DNA from 2 places in the Kineococcus sp. GCM10028916 genome. Region 2 is predicted to be linked to the other one. Evidence: riboswitches for the same ligand, from Rfam matches in the RefSeq annotation. Region 2 holds a riboswitch; the other holds the start of a gene.

Region 1 (9,308 bases), on a different contig from region 2:
GAGATGGTCATCGACTGCTCCTTGCCCGTGCCGCGGTCCTTCGCGTTCACGTGCACGATGCCGTTGGCGTCGATGTCGAAGGTGACCTCGACCTGCGGCACACCGCGCGGGGCGGGGGCGATGCCGGTCAGCTCGAACGTGCCGAGCGGCTTGTTGTCGCGGGCCAGTTCGCGCTCACCCTGGAACACCTGGATGAGGACCGAGGGCTGGTTGTCGTCGGCGGTGGTGAACACCTCGGAGCGCTTGGTCGGGATCGCGGTGTTGCGCTCGATGAGCTTGGTCATGATCCCGCCCTTGGTCTCGATGCCCAGGGAGAGCGGGGTGACGTCGATGAGCAGGACGTCCTTGCGCTCGCCCTTGAGGACACCGGCCTGCAGCGCGGCGCCGATGGCGACGACCTCGTCCGGGTTGACGCCCTTGTTGGGCTCCTTGCCGCCGAGCAGTTCCTTGACGGCGTTGGTCACGGCCGGCATGCGGGTGGAACCACCGACGAGCACGACGTGGTGGATGTCGGCGAGCTTGACGTCGGCGTCCTTGATGACGTCGTGGAACGGCTTCTTGGTGCGGTCCAGCAGGTCCTGGGTCATCTGCTCGAACTGGGCGCGGGTCAGCGTCTCGTCCAGGTGGACGGGGCCGTTCTCGCTCATCGAGAGGTACTGCAGGGAGATGCCGGTGCTGGTGGCCGTCGAGAGTTCCTTCTTGGCCTGCTCGGCGGACTCGCGCAGACGCTGCATCGCGATCTTGTCCTTGGACAGGTCGATGCCGTAGGCGCTGGAGACCTTCTTGAGCAGGTGGTCGACGACGCGCTGGTCCCAGTCGTCCCCACCGAGGTGGTTGTCACCGGAGGTGGCGCGGACCTGGATGGTGGAGAACCCGTCCTCGTCCTTGCCGACCTCGAGGAGGGAGACGTCGAAGGTGCCGCCACCGAGGTCGAAGACGAGGATGAGCTCGTCCTCCTTGCCCTTCTCGAGCCCGTAGGCGAGAGCGGCGGCGGTGGGCTCGTTGATGATGCGCAGGACGTTGAGGCCCGCGATCTCACCGGCCTCCTTGGTGGCCTGGCGCTGCGCGTCGTTGAAGTACGCGGGGACGGTGATGACGGCGTCGGTGACGGCCTCGCCGAGGTAGCTCTCCGCGTCGCGCTTGAGCTTCTGCAGCACGCGGGCGCTGATCTCCTGCGGGGTGTACTTCTTGTCGTCGATCGTGGTCGTCCAGTTGGTGCCGACCTCACGCTTGACCGAGCGGACGGTGCGGTCGATGTTGGTGACGGCCTGGCGCTTGGCGATCTCGCCGACCAGCACCTCACCGTTCTTGGCGAAGGCGACGACGGAGGGCGTGGTGCGCCCACCCTCGGCGTTCGCGATGACCGTCGGTTCGCCGCCCTCCAGGACGGAGACGACGGAGTTGGTGGTCCCGAGGTCGATGCCGACCGCACGTGCCATGGCTTGAGGCCCTCTTCCTGCGCTTGGTGAGTGTTGAGCGTTCTCCACTCAAGTTTGCCCAGCGCCCCGGATCTGTCAAGCCGGAACGTCGGCAACTTGAGTCTGATGGGCTCAACTCGCGAGGAGGGGGTCTTGTTCCCGACGGGGGAACCCGGGGGAACTCGGGAGGGGAGCCGTTCGCTCTCAGGACGTGGAACCCGTGCGCCGGCTGCCCCTGCACTTCGACGAGGCGTCGAGGGCCGGGATGACCCACGTGAACCTCTCCGCCGTCCGCGCCGACGGCCCCCACCTCTGGGTGGCGGGCGACGAGACCGCCACGGTCGAACGGCTGACGGCCGTCGTCGAGGACGGTCGGGTCCAGGGCTACGACCGTCAGGTCAGCGTTCCCCTGGCCGAGCTCGTCGACCTGCCCGGACCGCACGACGAGGAGGCCGACGTCGAGGGCCTGGCCCGCAGCGGTCCCTGGCTGTGGGCCGTCGGTTCGCACAGCCTGAAGCGCAAGCGGATCCGCGACCACGACCCCGACGACAAGGCCCGCCGGCGCCTCGGCCGGGTCGTGCGCGAACCCAACCGGTTCGTCCTCGTCCGGCTACCGATCGACCCGGCGACCGGCCTCCCCGCCCGCGAGGTCGACGTCGACGGCGAGACCCGCACCGCGGCCGTCCTCGGGGCCCACGACGACGACCTGAGCACCCACCTCGCCGACGACGACCTCATCGCCCCGTTCCTCGCGATCCCCTCGAAGGACAACGGCCTCGACGTCGAGGGCATCGCCGTCCACCACTCCCCCGACGGCGACCGGCTCTGGGTCGGTCTGCGCGGGCCGGTGCTGCGCGGCTGGGCGGTCCTGCTGGAACTGCGCCCCCGCACCCACCGCAGGAACCCGGGCCGCCTCGTCCTCGAGGAGTTCGCGGACGGCGCGACCTACCGGCTGCACCTGCTCGACCTGCGGGGCCTCGGCATCCGCGACCTCTGCCCGGACGGGGACGACCTGCTCGTGCTCAGCGGCCCCTCGATGGGTCTCTCGGGGCCGGTGCGCGTGCACCGCTGGGTCGGCGGGTGCGTCACCGAGGCCGCCGACGTCGTCCGGGCCGCGGAGCTCCCGGTGGTCCTGGACCTCCCGCACGGCCAGGGTGAGGACCACCCCGAGGGGATCACCCTCCTCCCCGCCGACGTCACCGGGACCGGCGGGCAACTGCTGGTCGTCCTCGACTCCCCCGCGCCGCAGCGACACACCCCCGACGGCGGGATGCTCGCCGACCTGTGGGACCTCACCTGAGGCTCAGCCCACCGACGCGACGAACGCTCCCCCCGCCAGCCGGAGCACCAGCGGCAGGGCGGCGACGACCACCCCGACGAGCAGCAGGACGGTGTCCGCGCGTCGCCAGGGAGCGGGCAGCGCCCAGCTGCGACGCAGCGCCGTGTCGCCGGCGAACCCCCGGGCGTCCATCGCGACGGACGTCCGTCCCGCCCGCCGCACCGCGTCGACGAGCAACCCGAACGCCGTCGAGGCCGACCACCGCAGGCGCGACAGCGGGCCCCGTCCGGGGCCGAACCCGCGGACCCGGCGGGCGGCGGCGATCTGCGCCCAGGACGCGGCGAGGGTGTCGAGCTGACCGAGGGCGGTCACGACGGCCACGACGACGCGTCCGGGTAGCCGGAGCCGCTGGGCGAGGTGGTCGCCGGCCTCGGCCGGGTCGATCCAGCCGAGCAGGAGCGCACCGGGGAGGACGAGCACGAGCAGGCGCAGGGACGCCGTCAACGCCGTCCACAGGGGTTCGGGGCTGCTGCCGGCGACGACCGTGGACCACCCGACGGAGACCGCGGCGACCAGCAGCGGCAACGACCGCACCAGGAACGCGCGCCGGTCACCGACGACGAGCGGGAGGCAGAGCAGTTGCACGGCAAGGGCTCCGGCCGCCTGCCACCACTCCTGGACGGCGAAGGCACCGACGGCGCAGAGCACCCCGACGGCCAGCAGCGGGAGGGGTCCGCAGTGCCGCACGAGAGGCCCGGGACCGGCGCTGCGACGTTGCGCGGCCGTCGGCGGGACCCCGTCGTCCACAGGTGCGGGGTGCAGTCCCACAACCTTGTCCACAGGTGTGTGCACAGTCCTGTGGACATCGCTGTGGAGGACTTCTCCGTCCTTCACGCCGCCGCCGCCCCGCGTGAGCTGCGACCGGCGACGAGGTGGACCCCGGCGCCCGGGGCGACGGCGTGGACCAGACCGGCGTCGTGCGTGCTGACGGCGACGGCGGCACCGTCCCGGGCCGCGCCCGCGAGCAGTCCCGCGACGACGGCCCAGGTACCCCGGTCCTGCCCGACGCTCGGTTCGTCGGCGAGCAGCAGCGCCGGGCCGGCGGCCAGGGCGGCCGCGAGCGCCAGTCGTCGTTGTTCGCCCCCGGAGAGCCGGAAGGGGTTGACGTCGGCGCGGTCGTGCAGGCCGAGGACGTCGAGCAGGGCGTCGGCCCGGGCGGTGTCCCGGCCGAGGACCCGGGGGGTCGCCCGGACCTCGGCCCGGACGTCGGTGGCGAGGAAGGAGTGCTCCGGGGACTGCGGGACCCACCCGGTCCGGGCGGCCAGGTCGCGCGAGCGCCAGGTGTGCGGTGCGGGACGTCCCGGGGGGGCGAACCCGCTCGCGGCGACGAGGTCGCCGGTGGGACGTTCGAGCCCGCCGAGAACGGCCAGCAGGCTGGACTTCCCCGACCCGCTGTCGCCGGTCAGGGGGGTCGTGACGCCGGCGCGGAGGGTGACGTCCACGTCGTGCAGCACGGCGACGGGTGGGGTCGGGCGCAGTCCACGGCGGCGGCGGACCAGTCCCAGCCCGTTGCCGCGCAGCACGTCTCCCACGACGTGCAGCTCCGGGCGGAGCAGCCCGGCCGGGAGGTCCAGCGGCTGCGGGGCGGGGGCCCCCGGCAGCCAGAGCCCGTCGGCCAGCAGGGCCGGGTCGGCGAGGACCCGGTCCGGGGGGCCGTCGGCACGGACCCGGCCGTCGCGGCCGAGGACGACGACGCGGTCGACGTGCGGGGCCCACCCGGCGAGGTCGTGGTCGACGACGACGAGCCCGCGGTCGCGGGCGGCCTCGAGCACCGCGGCGCGCACGGCCCGGGCGGTGGGGGCGTCGAGCATCGAGGTGGGTTCGTCCAGCAGCAGCACGGCGGGGTCGGCGGCCAGCGTCCCGGCGAGGGCGAGCCGTTGGCGTTCCCCGCCGGACAGCGTGACGACCTCGCGGTCGCGACCGGCGGTGTAGCGGGCGGCCGCGTGGGCGCGGGCCACCCGCTGCCAGATCAGCGACCGGTCCAAGCCGGCGTTCTCGGGCCCGAACGCGGTGTCCCGGCCGGCGAGCTCGGCGACGACGGCGTCGAGGGGGTCCTGGACCAGCAGCCCGACCTCCCCGGCGCGCGGGGCCTGACCATCGAGCAGGACCTCGCCGCTCGCGTCGACGTCGTCCTCGAGGAGTCCCGCGAGCGCCCGCAGGACGGTCGACTTCCCCGCCCCGCTGGGCCCCACGAGCAGGACCCGTTCCCCGTGCCGGAGGTCGAGGTCCACGTCGGCCACCACGGGTCGACGGGACCCCGCGGGGGTGACCGTCAGGCCGCGCAGGGTCAGGTCAGCCACGGTCGCGGGCGCGGCCGTGGTGCTCGCGGCCGGCGGCGAAGGCACCGAGCGCGCCGGAACGTGCCAGTCCCCGCACCAGCAGCCAGCCGCCGAAGCCGGCGACGACGGCGCCGGAGACGGCGAAGGTGCCCACGTAGAACAGGCGCCAGCCCAGGTCCCAGGTCCCGTCGTAGCGGTAGAACTGCTCGAAGAGCCCTTCCAGGACCCCGGCGAGGATCCCGCCGAGGACGGCGACGGGCGGTCCGAAGCGGCGCCAGGCGAACAGCGCGACGGCGATCTCGACCCCGACGCCCTGGATCGCGCCCGAGACCAGGGTCGTGATGCCCCAGTAGTTGCCGAGCAGCGCCTCGACGGTCGCGGCGACCATCTCGGCGAGCAGCGCGGCGCCCGGGCGGCGGACCACGAGGGCTGCGACGACGGCGGGCAGCAGCCAGACCCCGGCGACGAGGCCCTTGAGCGGCGGCAGCGCCGCGAACAGCGGTTCGATGGCGAGGTACAGCACGTCCCAGCCCCAGAAGACGACGCCGAACGCGACGCCGAGGACGGCGGCGGTGACGAGGTCGACGGTGCGCCAGTGCGCGGTCCCGCGCGAGCGGGTGAGGGTGGTGCTCATGGTGGTCCTCCTGTGGTCCAGGAGGGGGACCCGCCGCCACCGTGGCCGCGGGTCGAGGACGTCCCGACTCCCTACGCCGGTGTGACCCGGATCAGGTTCGAGGGTCTGCGGGAACCCGCACTCTCAGCGCCACCCGGCGCTCCCCTGTCGTTGTCCCACGACCCTACTACCCCCGCTCCCCACCCCCGCCCGTGATCTCGCCGGGATTCCCCGCGGGACCACGGGTGGGGTGCTGCGACGATGGCCGGGTGCTCCGGATGATGCGTGGACCCGACGGCGGCCCCTCCCGGGCGGTCCGGCTGATGACCCTGATCGTCGTGATCGCGGTCCTCGGGGCGAGCGCCGCCGCCCTCACGCCGGTCCTGGGCTGGCTCCTGGACCTGCTGTAGGGCAGGGTTCGGGCCATGAGTTCGATCGTCTGGAAGCTGGTCGGCCCCGGTGCCGGCATCATCGCGACGGCTGTCGCGAGCCGCGTCACGAAGAAGGCCTGGGTCGCGGTGACCAAGTCGCCGCCGCCGGACAACCCGGAGGACCCGGACGTCGCGTGGAAGGAGGCGCTGATCTGGGCGCTGGCCTCCGGCGCGATCATCGGCGTCACCCGCCTGATCGTGGAGCGCCAGGCCGCGGTCTGGTACCGCAAGAGCTTCGGTGAGCTGCCCCCGGGTCTCGGCCCGGGCGACGACGGAGCGGTGAAGGCCAACTCCTGACCTCCCGGGTGCGGTCACGTCACGCGCGTGCTGCGATGTGACCGCACCGGGAACGGGCCTGAGCGGATCTCCGATCCGTCACCTCCCCGGTGTTCTGGAGGAGGAACCGTGAGCGCTGCGGACAAGATCAAGAACGCCGCCCAGGACGTCGCCGGCAAGGCGAAGGAAGCGGCCGGCGGGGCGAAGGACGACGACGCCCTGCGCCACGAGGGTCAGAAGGACCAGGCCGCCGCCGACCTGAAGCAGCGCGGCGAGCACGTCAAGGACGCCTTCAAGGACTGATCCTCAGCCGAACAGTTCCACGAGCCGGTCCTGCCGGGTCTCGACGGTGTCGTCGACGACCCGCAGGGCCGGGTTCGCGTCGTGGTGGGCGATGATCTCGCGGGCCCCGTCCGCGAACGACGTCGTCGCCGCGAAACCCGGCACGAGACGCTTGAGCTTGGTGTTGTCGAAGACCACCGAGTGCGCCTTGTCCCCCAGCAGACCCGCACCCTGTTCCGGCGCCTCCCGCGCGATGACGTCGCTCGGCACGTGCACGATCCGGGGTTCGGGCACGCCCGCCGCGGTCGCCAGCCGGCGCGCGATCCCGTCCCAGGTGAGGACCTCGTCACCGGTGATGTGCACCGCGTCGCCGACGACGGCGGGTTCCCCGAGGAGCGGGACGAGACCTTTCGCGAGGTCGGTGTGGTGGGTCAGCACCCACGTCGACGTGCCGTCCCCGTGCACGACGACGGGCTTCCCGCGACGCATCCGGTCGATGGCCGTCCAGCCGTCGTCGAGCGGGATGGACGCCCGGTCGTAGGTGTGGCTGGGGCGCACGACGAACGCGGGGAAACCTTCCTCGCGGTAGGCCCGGGTCAGCAGTTCCTCGCAGGCGATCTTGTCGCGGGAGTACTGCCAGAACGGGTTGTGCAGCGGCGTCGACTCCGTGATCGGGAGGTGCGCGACGGGTTTCTGGTAGGCGCTCGCGCTGGAGATGAAGACGTACTGCCCGGTCTTGCCGCGGAACTGCTCGACGTCGGCGCGGACGTGGTCGGGGGTGAAGGCGACGAAGTCGACGACGACGTCGAACTCGCTGTCCCCCAGCACCTCCCGCACGGCCGCCGGATCGCGGACGTCGGCCGTGAGGACCTTCGCGTCGGCAGGAACCTCCCGCCGACCGCTGCCCCGGTTGAGGATCGTGAGGTCGATCCCGCGTTCGACGGCGAGCGTCGCGCACGCCGAACTGATGATCCCGGTACCGCCGATGAACAGCACGCGCAACGCCATGGGGGTTCTCTCTCCGTGTCTCGACTTCCTCGTCCGTCGGGGAGGTTACGCCTCCGGTCCGGCGCCGGCGTGTTTGAGTGGTCCTTCCACCTCGCTGCGCGTCCTCGCCGATGAGCCGAGGGGACGGGTCCCTCACGTCACCCTCTCGACCCCTTCGCCGCCGCGTTCCACCCATCCACGCCCCCGCCCGCTCCGAAGCGCTGCGTGGGCGAGGACGAAGAGGTGCGAGGCGTGGAGTTCCTGACACTCGAGCAGCACCCCCGGGCGGTGACGACGGCCCGTCACTGGGTCGTGGACGTCTGCGGGCGACGCGGTCTCGACACCCCCACGCAGGACGCGGTCGAACTCGTGACGGCCGAGATGGTCGGCAACGCCGTCCGGCACGGACGCGGCGGGATCGTCCTCACGGTCGACGCCTCGACCCCGTTCCTGTCGTTGCTGACGGGCGACACCCGGCCCGCGTCCGCACCGGTGCTCGCGGTGTCCGTGACCGACGCGGGCTCCTCCAGACCCCACCCCCGCGAGGCGGCCGACGACGCGACCTCCGGACGCGGCTTGGCCCTGGTCGACGCGTTGTCCCTGCGCTGGGGCGTGACCGCGGTGACGTCCCCGGGCGCCACCGGTGCGGGGAAGACGACGTGGGCCGTGCTCGCCACGGCGGGTGCGAAGCCGCGGGAGGACGACGTCCTCAACGGCGGGCAGGTTCCCTGAGCCCTCAGGACGGGTCGGCGGGTCAGGTCTTCGAGGCGTCGGCGCCCTGGGCCGGGACCGCACCAGCACCCGGAAGCGCCAGCAACCGCCGACTCTCGCGCAGCAGGTCGATCCAGAAGATGCCGTAGACGACGGTCGCGATCGCCACGCCGAAGAAGGTCACGACGACGACCGTCGGAGAGTCGAGTCGACGGAGGAGCAAGGCCTCCGCGGCGAGCACGAGGCCCAGGGGCAGCGCCGCCCACACGGCCAGGCGGCGGACACGAGGGCTGCGAGTCCGGTCTCCCCCGGGGTGGAGGCAGAACACGGCGAACTCCTGCGCCGCCCGAACAGCTTCCTCGTCCGGATGCCGCCTCCCCGCCTTCGCCCACTTCGTGACCTCGAGACGGCGGCGGAGGGGAACCGCCCGCCAGGCCGCGAGGACCGCACGCCTCTGCTGTCGTCGTACCGATCGAGGACCGCCGTTCACGTCCCCGAGTGTCCGACAGCTCGGCGGGCCCGTGGCCACTGCGCACACGAACGGGTGAGTCCGGGGACCTCGTGGCGCAGGAGGTGCGGGGCGCGAGGAGTCCCGAGCGTTCCCGCTGAGCCGACGACAGGACCGTCCTCCCACTGCGATCCGGGAGAACGACGAAGGCCCAGGTCGGCGCTCGCGTCGCGGACCTGGGCCTTCACGGTGGAGCGGGTGACGAGAATCGAACTCGCACTATCAGCTTGGGAAGCTGAAGTTCTACCATTGAACTACACCCGCGAACACGGTCACGAGGACCGGGCACAGCCATCGTAACGGACACCGGGAGGTGGTCCAACCGACGGTAGCGTGACGCCGTGCTGCTCTCCGACCGCGACATCCGCGCCCAGCTCGCCTCCGGCCGCGTGGTCCTCGAACCGTCCGAGCCCTCGATGGTCCAGCCGAGCAGCGTCGACGTGCGCCTGGACCGCTACTTCCGG
Region 2 (9,308 bases):
CGGCGTCACCCCGGCGGCCCCGGGGTGGGATCGTTGCCTCCCCGGGGTCACTAGGTGACCTCGGGGAGGCAACGATCCCGAGGCCGTGCGCCGCAACGGGTTCAGCCGCGCGAGGCCTGGATCGCGGTGAGCGCGATCGTGTAGACGATGTCGTCGACGAGCGCGCCGCGCGAGAGGTCGTTCACGGGCTTGGCCAACCCCTGCAGCATCGGCCCCACCGAGATGACCCCTGCGTTGCGCTGCACCGCCTTGTACGTCGTGTTGCCCGTGTTCAGGTCCGGGAAGACGAACACGGTGGCGCGGCCGGCGACGGGTGAGCCCGGCGCCTTGGAGGCCGCGACGGAGGCGACGGCGGCGGCGTCGTACTGCAGCGGCCCGTCGATGATGAGGTCGGGTTCGCGCTCGCGGGCGATGCGGGTCGCCTCGGCCACCTTGTCCACGCTGGAGCCGGAGCCCGAGGAGCCGGTGGAGAACGAGATCATCGCGACCCGGGGTTCGATCCCGAACGCCCGCGCCGACGCCGCGGACTGCAGGGCGATGTCGGCCAGGTCCTCGGCCCCGGGGTCGGGGTTCACCGCGCAGTCGCCGTAGATGACGACGTCGTCGGGCAGGCACATGAAGAACACGCTGGACACCAGCCGGGCCCCCGGTTTCGTCCGGATGATCTGCAGCGCAGGGCGAACCGTAGCGGCGGTGGTGTGCACGGCGCCGGCGACGAGACCGTCGACGGCCCCCGCCTGCAGCATCGCCGTCCCCAGCCAGATCGGGTCGGCGAGGGAGTCGCGGGCGACGTCGACGGTCATGCCCTTGTGCTTGCGGGCTTCGACGAGCACGTCGACGTAGGTCTCGACCAGACCGGCTGGGTCGAGCACCTCGACCCCGTCGGGGATCGTCAGCCCCAGCCCGGCCGCCACCGAGGCGACCTCGTCGGGGTCGGCCAGCAGCACGGGTCGGGCGATCCCGCGCTGCGCGCAGATGACCGCGGCCTGGATCGTCCGCGGTTCGGCGCCCTCGGGCAGGACGATCCGCTGCCGGCGTTCAGCGGCCAGCGTGGTGAGGCGCCGCCGGAAGGCCGCGGGCGAGAGGCGCGGGGTGTGCGAGGCCGTCGGCAGCTTGGCCAGCCAGCCCGGGTCGAGGGCGTCGGCGACCGTGGAGGAGACAGCGAGCGCCCGTTCCGCGTCGTCGGCGGGCACCTCGGGGTCGAGCCGGTTGACGGCCGTGGCGGTGGCGTAGGTGGAGCGGTCGGAACGGAGGATGGGCAGCCCGGTGGCGGCCGCGGCCGCGGTGAGTTCCTGCACGCGGGGGTCCATCCCGACGCCGGCGGTCAGCAGCAGACCGGCGAGGCGGTTGCCGTTGAGCGCGGCGAGGCAGGTGGCCATGACGACGTCGTGGCGGTCACCGGGGACGAGGATGAGGCGCCCCTCGCGCAGCAGCGGGAGCATCCCCGGGACGGCCTGCGCCGCGACGACGACCTCCTTGATGCGACGGCCCTGGTCGCCGTGGGTGAGCACTTCGACGTCGAGGTCGTGGACGAGGTCGCGCACCCGCGCCCAGGTGAGGTCACCGCGGAAGGGCACGGCCCCGACGAGGGGGATCTCGTGGTGCTCCAGCGCGCCGCGCAGCGCGGAGATCCGGGCCACGGCGGTCTCGGGGTCCTCGGGGACGGGCCAGCGCGAGACGACGCCGCCGATGACCCGCAGCGCCTCCCCCGTCCGGTAGGTGCCGGCGGTGACGGCCATGTCCTCGGCGATGCGTTCGGGGGCGCCGGGGTCGGTGCCGTCGGGGCCGGCGGACCCGACGAGCAGCACGTCGGCGTCCAGGGCGGTCGCGAGCGCCTGGTTGACCCGGCCGGAGAACACCTGGTCGGCGGAGGGGGCGAGGCCTTCGACGACGACGACGTCGTGGGCGGCGAGGACCTTCTCGGCGGCGGCGACGACCTCTTCCATCAGGTCGTCGATGTCGCCGCGCGAGAGGCGTTCGACGACGCGGGAGGCCGGGATGGGCTCGGAGGGGTCCAGCGTGGTGGTGAGCCGGACGAGCGCGACGGAGCGGTCGGCCTCGGACCCGCGGGTCGGCTGGGCGAGCGGCTTGTGGAACCCGACGGCGACCCCGCGGGCGTCGAGGGCCCGGACCAGCCCGAGGCAGGTCGAGGTGAGGCCGGCACCGTGGCCGGTGGGGACGACGAGCAGCACGCGGGCCATGGCTTCACCTTCCCCCACGCCGCCCCGGGCGGCGACGGCAGCCCCTGCGGGAGTTCAGCGGTGCTCGACGAGGGCGACCGTGTCCCGCGCGATGAGCAGCTCCTCGTCGGTGGGGACGACCATGGCCAGCGGTCCTCCGCCGGGGACGGTGATGCACCCGGTCGGGCTGGCGGAGCGGCCGTGTGCGTCGTTGGCGGCGGGGTCCTCGACGAGACCGAGGTGGGCGAGCTTGGCCAGCAGCATCGAGCGGATGTTCTTGGCGTTCTCGCCGATCCCGCCGGTCAGGACGAGGGCGTCCAGCCCGCCCAGGGACACCGTCAGCGCGGCGATGTGCTTGGCCGCCCGGTGCACGAAGACCTCCAGGGCCAGCTTGGCCCCGGCGTGGCCTTCCGCGGCCTTGCCGGACAGGGTCCGGACGTCGTTGGAGAGCCCCGACAGCGCCAGCAGCCCGGAGTTCGAGTTCAGCTGCTTCACCACCTCGGTGACGCTCGTCCCGGTCCGGGCGACGACGAGTTCGACGACCGCCGGGTCGACGTCGCCCGAGCGGGTGCCCATCACCAGGCCTTCCAGCGGGGTGAGGCCCATGGTGGTGTCGACGGATCGTCCGTCGAGGACAGCCGTTGCGCTGCAGCCGTTGCCGAGGTGGGCGACCACGAGCTTGAGCCCGCGCGGGTCCCGGCCGGAGGCCTGCAGCAGCTCGGTGGCCCGCTGGCTGACGTAGCGGTGGCTGGTCCCGTGCATGCCGTAGCGGCGGACGCCGAACTCCTCGTACCACTGCGTCGGCACGGCGTAGCGGTAGTTCGCCTCGGGCATCGTCTGGTGGAAGGCGGTGTCGAAGACGGCGACGTGCTCGAGGTCGGGCAGGACGGCCCGGGCGGCTTCGATGCCGGAGGCGTTGGCCGGGTTGTGCAGGGGGGCGAGGGCCGACAGTTCGTGGATCTGCGCGAGGACCCGGTCGTCGACGCGGACGGAACCGCGGAACACCGCACCACCCTGGACGACGCGGTGCCCGACGCCGAGCAGCGGCGGCAGGTCGAGGTCGAGCAGGCGCTGCAGGACGTGGGCGAGGGCGCCGCGGTGGGTGGTGGCGGCCGGGGTGATCGTGCGGGTCCCGGCGGCTGTGGTCATGTGGACCACGGCGTCGGGGGACCCGATCCGCTCCCCGAGGCAGCTGAGCGCCCGCTCCCCCGTCACCGGGTCCACGAGGGCCAGCTTCACCGAGGAACTGCCGCAGTTCACGACGACGACGGAACCCTGGCTGGTCGACACGCTGATCTCCTCACGGTGCTCGTCCCGCCCGTGCGGAACCCCGGATCGACCCTCTCACGCAGCGGGCCAGCCCTCACGGGCGTGGGCGGTCTCCCAGAACATCCACTCGTAGCGCGTCGCGGTCGCGAACGCCTCGTGCATCGCCTCGACGTCACCCGGGTTGGCGTCCGCCGCCTCGTCCACGAACCGCCGGGCCCGCTCGACCGAGAGGTGGAACTCCGGGGCGTCGTAGGCCGCGACCCACCGCGCGTAGGGGTGGTCGGCGACGAGGTCCGCGTGGGCGGCCAGTCGTCGCCCGGCGTCGGCGTAGATCCAGAAGCAGGGCAGCACCGCGGCGGCGGCGACGGCGTAGGGGGCGGTCGCCGCGGCGGCGACGAGGTAGGAGACGTAGCCGAGCGTCGTGGGGGACGCGAGGGCCGGTCCCGTCGGCTGCGGCAACCGCCCACCGGCGAGGAGGTCGGCGTGCAGGGACACCTCGACGCTCGCGGCGCCGTGCGCGGAGCCGGCCCAGAACCCCGCGCTCTCGGGCCCCGGTGCGCGGGCCGCGAGCAGGGACAACGCCCGGGCGTAGCCGGCGAGGTAGATCGTGTCCTGTTCCAGGTAGTGCCGGAACGTCGCGGGGTCCAGCGACCCGGCGCCGAGTTCGGCGAGGAACGCGGAGTTCTCGACCGCCGTGCGCAGGTCGGCGGTGCGGGTCCAGGTGTCGTCGGTGAAGCTCACGAGCGGTCCTCCCTGAGGGCGTGGGCGTGGTCCAGCGGTCCGTGCCCGGACCCGACGTCGAGGCGGGCGCCGGCGAGGAGGGCGGCCTGCAGGTAGTCGCGGGCAGGTTCCACGAGGACGTCCCAGCCGGTTCCGGGGTGCAGGGCGGCCTGCGCGGCCAGCGCCGACGACAGCGTGCAGCCGGTGCCGTGGGTGGCGGTGGTGTCGACCCGGTCGCGCCGGACGAGCACGGTGAGCGCGGGGCTCCCGGGACGCGCGAGCACGTCGACGCTGGCCTCCCCGCTGAGGTGCCCACCCTTGAGCAGGACGGCGGTGCCGCTGCGGCGCGCCAGTTCCTCCGCCTGGTCCCGGCACTGCGCCACGGAGGTCGCGGCGTCCACGCCCAGCAGGGCCGCCGCCTCGGGGACGTTGGGGGTGACGAGGTCGGCCAGCGGCAGCAGCACGTCGCGCACCGCCGCGACGGCACCGGGGTCGAGCAGCGCGTCGCCGCTGGTCGCGACCATGACGGGGTCGAGGACGACCGGTCCGAGCGCGCGGGAGCGGAGCACCTCGGCGACGGCGAGGACGACGTCGGCCCCCGCGAGCATGCCGATCTTGGTGGCGTGGACGGTGATGTCGTCCAGGACGGTGTCCAGCTGCAGGCGGACGAACTCCGCGGGGACCGCGAGGATCCCCCGCACCCCGTGGGTGTTCTGCGCCGTGAGCGCGGTGACGACGCTCGCCCCGTAGACCCCGTGCGCGGCGAACGTCTTGAGGTCGGCCTGGATCCCGGCTCCCCCGCCGGAGTCGCTGCCCGCGATGGTGAGGGCTACGCGGACGGGAGGGGCAACGGGTGCGCTCACGATCCCCACCGGGTCCGCAACGACCGGGCGGCGACCTCGGGGTCCTCGGCGGCGCAGATCTCGGACACGACGCAGAAACCCGCGATCCCCGTGCCGTGCAGCTGCTCCAGGTTCTCGGGGTGGATCCCGCCGATCGCGACGCAGGGCACGGGAGAAGCCCCCACCACGGTCGCGAGACCCTCAGGGCCGAGCGGCGCGGCGGCGTCGGGTTTCGTCGGGGTCGCCCAGACCGGTCCGACCCCGAAGTAGTCCACGACGTCCGGGTCGATCGCGGCGACCTCCTCGACCGTGGAGACCGACAACCCGAGCAGCATCCCGGGGGCGATCCGCCGGACGTCCTCGACCGGCAGGTCGGACTGCCCGAGGTGGACCCCGTCGACGCCGGCGATGAGGGCGATGTCGACGGCGTCGTTGACGAACAACGGGACACCGCTGCCCCGCAACGCCTCCTGCACGGCCAGCACGAGCGCGAGGCGTTCGCGGTCCCCACCGTCCTTGGCCCGCACCTGCACGGCGGTCACCCCGCCGGCGACGGCCGCACGGACCACCGCGGGAACTCCGCGGGGTCCGCACTGGGCGGTGTCGGTGACGAGGTAGAGCGTGGGGTCGAAACCCCGTCTCACGCGATCCGCCCGGAGCGCGCGAGGTCGTCGCGGACCGCGTCGGCGTCGACGGCGTCGAGTTCGTCCAGCCAGCGGATCGCGAAGGTCCCCGGCCCGACCCCCTGCGCGGCAGCGCGTTCCGCGGCGACGGCGACGTGGACGTGGGCGGCGACGGCCGCGACCAGGGGGTCCTCGGCGACGGCGGCGTAGGCGGCGACGAGGGCCCCGAGGGAACACCCGGCCCCGGTCGTGCGGGTCAGCAGCGGGTGGCCACCGCTCACCCGGACCGTGCGTCCACCGTGGACGATGACGTCGACGACCCCGGAGACCGCCACGGCTCCCCCGGTGCGGTCGGCGATCTCGCGGGCGGCCACCAGGGCCTCCTCGACGCCGTCGGTGGAGTCGACCCCGCGACCACCGGCTCCCGCGCCGGCCAACCCGAGGACCTCGGAGGCGTTGCCCCGCACCACGGTCGGGGCGTGCTGGAGCAGCTCGCGGGCGACGCGGGTGCGGAACTCCAGCCCACCCACGGCGACGGGGTCGAGGACCCAGGGGGTTCCGTTCCGGTGGGCGGACTCCGCCGCCAGCGACATCGCCCGGGCCTTCCCGTCGTCGAGGGTGCCGACGTTGACGAGCACGGCGGAGGCGAGCTGCGCGAACGCCGCGGACTCGTGGACGTTGTCCACCATGGCCGGGGAGGCACCGGCCGCCAGCAGGACGTTCGCGGTGATCGTCTGCACGACGGAGTTCGTGAGGCACTGCACGAGCGGGGTGCGCTCGCTCAGCGCGGCGCGCGCCGCCACGATCTGCTCGGGACGGACGTGTTCTGGTGCAACGGCTGTCATGGCCGCGACATCCCTTCGTCAGCATTACCTGCGTCAGGTTCGACGGGTGTGTTCTCAGCTCCGTGATCTGCGCGGAGCACCCCGTGTCGCGGCCGACAGTAGCACCGTCAGGCCAAGGTCAACGCTGGGTCAGCGCTGGGTCAGCTCTCCCCGCCGGCCCGCGCCTGGGCCCACAGGTCGACGCCGGAGTCGACGGCGAACTCGTCGATGGCCTTCAGTTCCTCGTCGCTGAACTCGAGGTTCGACACGGCGGCGACGTTGTCCTCGACCTGCTGGACGGAACTCGCCCCGATGAGCGTCGTCGTGACGCGACGGTCGCGCAGGACCCAGGCCAGCGCGAGCTGGGCGAGGGTCTGACCACGACCGTCGGCGATCTCCTGCAGGCCGCGGATGCGGGCCAGGGTGTCGTCGTTGAGGATCGAGGGGTCGAGGGACTTCCCCTGCGCCGCACGGGAGCCCTCGGGGATGCCGTTGAGGTAGCGGTTGGTCAGCAGACCCTGCGCCAGCGCGGTGAACGGGATGCAGCCGACCCCCTCCGCCTCGAGGACGTCGAGCAACCCGGACTCGATCCAGCGGTTGAACATCGAGTACGAGGGCTGGTGGATCAGCAGCGGGGTCCCGAGGTCACGCAGGATCCCCGAGGCCTGCAGGGTGCGCTCGGGGCCGTAGGAGGAGATCCCGACGTAGAGCGCCTTGCCGGAGCGGACGATGGCGTCGAGCGCCCCCATCGTCTCCTCGAGCGGGGTGTCCGGGTCCGGACGGTGGTGGTAGAAGACGTCGACGTAGTCGAGGCCCATCCGCTGCAGCGACCGGTCCAGCGACGCCGTGAGGTACTTGCGGGAACCGTGGTCGCCGTAGGGGCCGGGCCACATGTCCCAGCCGGCCTTGGAGGAGATCACCAGTTCGTCGCGGTAGGGCTTGAAGTCCTCCGCGAAGAGCCGGCCGAAGTTCGTCTCCGCCGAGCCGTAGGGCGGGCCGTAGTTGTTGGCGAGGTCGAAGTGGGTGATCCCCAGGTCGAAGGCGCGGCGGGCGATGTCGCGCTGGGTCTGGAACGGCTTGTCGTCGCCGAAGTTGTGCCAGAACCCCAGCGAGAGGGCCGGCAGTTCGATCCCGCTGCGGCCGCAGCGGCGGAAGGGCATGGACTCGTAGCGTCCAGCGTCTGCGGTGTACGTCACCCGCCGATCCTGCCACGACCACCCCGCAGGAGGCACTGCCGGGCGAGCACATCGGGCCTCCCTGCGAGACTGGTCCCGTGAGCCCGCCGCCCGCCCGGACGTCCCGCCTCGCGCAGCGCGCGGGGAGTCCGCGGGGAGCTCGCGCGCTGGTCCTGGACGAGCTGCGCCGCCGCATCGTCGGACTGGAGTACCCGCCGGGCACCCCGTTGTCCGAGAACGAGCTCGCGGCCGCGCTGGGGGTCAGCCGGACCCCGGTGCGCGAGAGCCTCATCCTCCTCGTGGAGGACGGTCTGGTGAACGTCGTCCCCCAGGTCGGGACGTTCGTCTCCCCCCTGCGCGAGAGCGAGATCGCCACGGCGCAGTTCGTCCGCGAGGCCCTCGAACTGGCCTCGCTGGAACAGGCGGTCCCGCAGGTGGGCGAGGACGACGTCGAGGACCTGCGCCGGTCCCTGGCGGACCAGCGCCGCGCCGCGGCCCGGGGCGAGCACGACCGGTTCTTCGCCCTGGACGAGGAGTTCCACCTGCGCCTGCTGGCCGTCTCGGGGCACGCCGCGGCCTGGCGTTCGGTGAGCCGGGCCAAGGTCCACCTGGACCGGGCCCGCCGGTTGTCGCTGCCGCTGCCGGACCAGTTGGACGTGCTGATCGACCAGCACGAGGCCGTCGTGGACGCGGTGGCCGCGCACGACGCGGACACCGCCGCGACCGCCCTGCGGAGCCACCTGCGCAAGGTGTTCGACGACATCGCCGTCGTCCGGGCCGAGCACCCGGAGTTCTTCTCCGACGACCGCTGAGCCGCGCGGCCCGGGCGGCCGGAGGGCGGGGAGGGCCGCTCACCAGTCGTGGACGGTCCCGTCGAGGCGACGGTTCACCGGCAGGTAGCGGGGTTCGTAGGGGAACCGCGCCGCCGCCGCCTCGTCGAACTCGACGCCGATCCCGGGGACGTCCCCGGGGTGCATGTACCCCTGCGCGAAGGAGTAGGTGGAGCGGAACACCTCCCCCGCGGGATCCCGGTGCCCCATGTACTCCTGGATGCCGAAGTTCGGGATGGCCAGGTCCAGGTGCAGCGCGGCGGCGTGCGCGATCGGCGAGAGGTCGCCCGCACCGTGCGCGCCGGAACGGACGCCGAACAACTCCGCGAGGGCGTACACCTTGCGCAGGTGCGAGATCCCCCCGCTGTGCGACACCGACATCCGGACGTAGTCGATGAGGCGTTCGGTGATGAGGGTCTGGACGTCCCAGATGGAGTTCAGGACCTCCCCCACCGCGAGCGGGGTGGTGGTGTGGGCGCGGATCGTGCGGAACGCCGACTGGTCCTCGGCCGGGGTCGCGTCCTCGATCCAGAACGGCCGGTACGGTTCCAGCGCGCGGCCGAGGCGCGCGGCCTCGATGGGCGTCAACCGGTGGTGGACGTCGTGCAGCAGGTGCACGCCGAACCCGAAGCGTTCCCGGACGGCCTCGAAGACGGTCGGGGCGAAGTCGAGGTAGGCCGAGCTCTCCCAGGACCCCTCCTCGGGGCGGTCGGAGTTCGCGGGTTCGTAGATGCGTCCGTCGTGGACGGAGACGCCGTAGGTCTTGGCGACCCCCGGTACGGCGGCCTGGATGCGGACGGCCTTGTACCCCTGCTCGAGGTACTCGGCGAAGCGGTCGAGGAGTT

The links. A riboswitch is a leader RNA that binds a small molecule or an ion and turns the genes downstream of it on or off. The one in region 2 is predicted to bind thiamine pyrophosphate.
Region 1: another riboswitch for thiamine pyrophosphate. It lies ahead of ACFQ46_RS20665 (ECF transporter S component); the one in region 2 lies ahead of thiM (hydroxyethylthiazole kinase).

The regions. Positions count from the first base shown of each region.
Region 1 covers NZ_JBHTFM010000020.1:16,666-25,973, forward strand. Annotated here, with positions in the region: gene dnaK (molecular chaperone DnaK) at 1-1,439, opposite strand, end outside; gene ACFQ46_RS20650 (DUF3616 domain-containing protein) at 1,630-2,718, shown strand; gene ACFQ46_RS20655 (energy-coupling factor transporter transmembrane component T family protein) at 2,722-3,504, opposite strand; gene ACFQ46_RS20660 (ATP-binding cassette domain-containing protein) at 3,588-5,057, opposite strand; gene ACFQ46_RS20665 (ECF transporter S component) at 5,050-5,670, opposite strand; TPP riboswitch at 5,722-5,826, opposite strand; gene ACFQ46_RS20670 (hypothetical protein) at 5,928-6,059, shown strand; gene ACFQ46_RS20675 (DUF4235 domain-containing protein) at 6,075-6,377, shown strand; gene ACFQ46_RS20680 (CsbD family protein) at 6,486-6,659, shown strand; gene ACFQ46_RS20685 (NAD-dependent epimerase/dehydratase family protein) at 6,663-7,646, opposite strand; gene ACFQ46_RS20690 (ATP-binding protein) at 7,878-8,357, shown strand; gene ACFQ46_RS20695 (hypothetical protein) at 8,380-8,664, opposite strand; tRNA gene ACFQ46_RS20700 (tRNA-Gly) at 9,035-9,108, opposite strand; gene dcd (dCTP deaminase) at 9,186-9,308, shown strand, end outside.
Region 2 covers NZ_JBHTFM010000017.1:415,682-424,989, reverse strand. Annotated here, with positions in the region: gene pta (phosphate acetyltransferase) at 102-2,201, opposite strand; gene ACFQ46_RS18505 (acetate/propionate family kinase) at 2,256-3,470, opposite strand; gene ACFQ46_RS18500 (TenA family protein) at 3,525-4,190, opposite strand; gene thiD (bifunctional hydroxymethylpyrimidine kinase/phosphomethylpyrimidine kinase) at 4,187-5,032, opposite strand; gene thiE (thiamine phosphate synthase) at 5,029-5,655, opposite strand; gene thiM (hydroxyethylthiazole kinase) at 5,652-6,479, opposite strand; TPP riboswitch at 6,473-6,573, opposite strand; gene mgrA (L-glyceraldehyde 3-phosphate reductase) at 6,620-7,654, opposite strand; gene ACFQ46_RS18475 (GntR family transcriptional regulator) at 7,732-8,445, shown strand; gene manD (D-mannonate dehydratase ManD) at 8,485-9,308, opposite strand, start outside.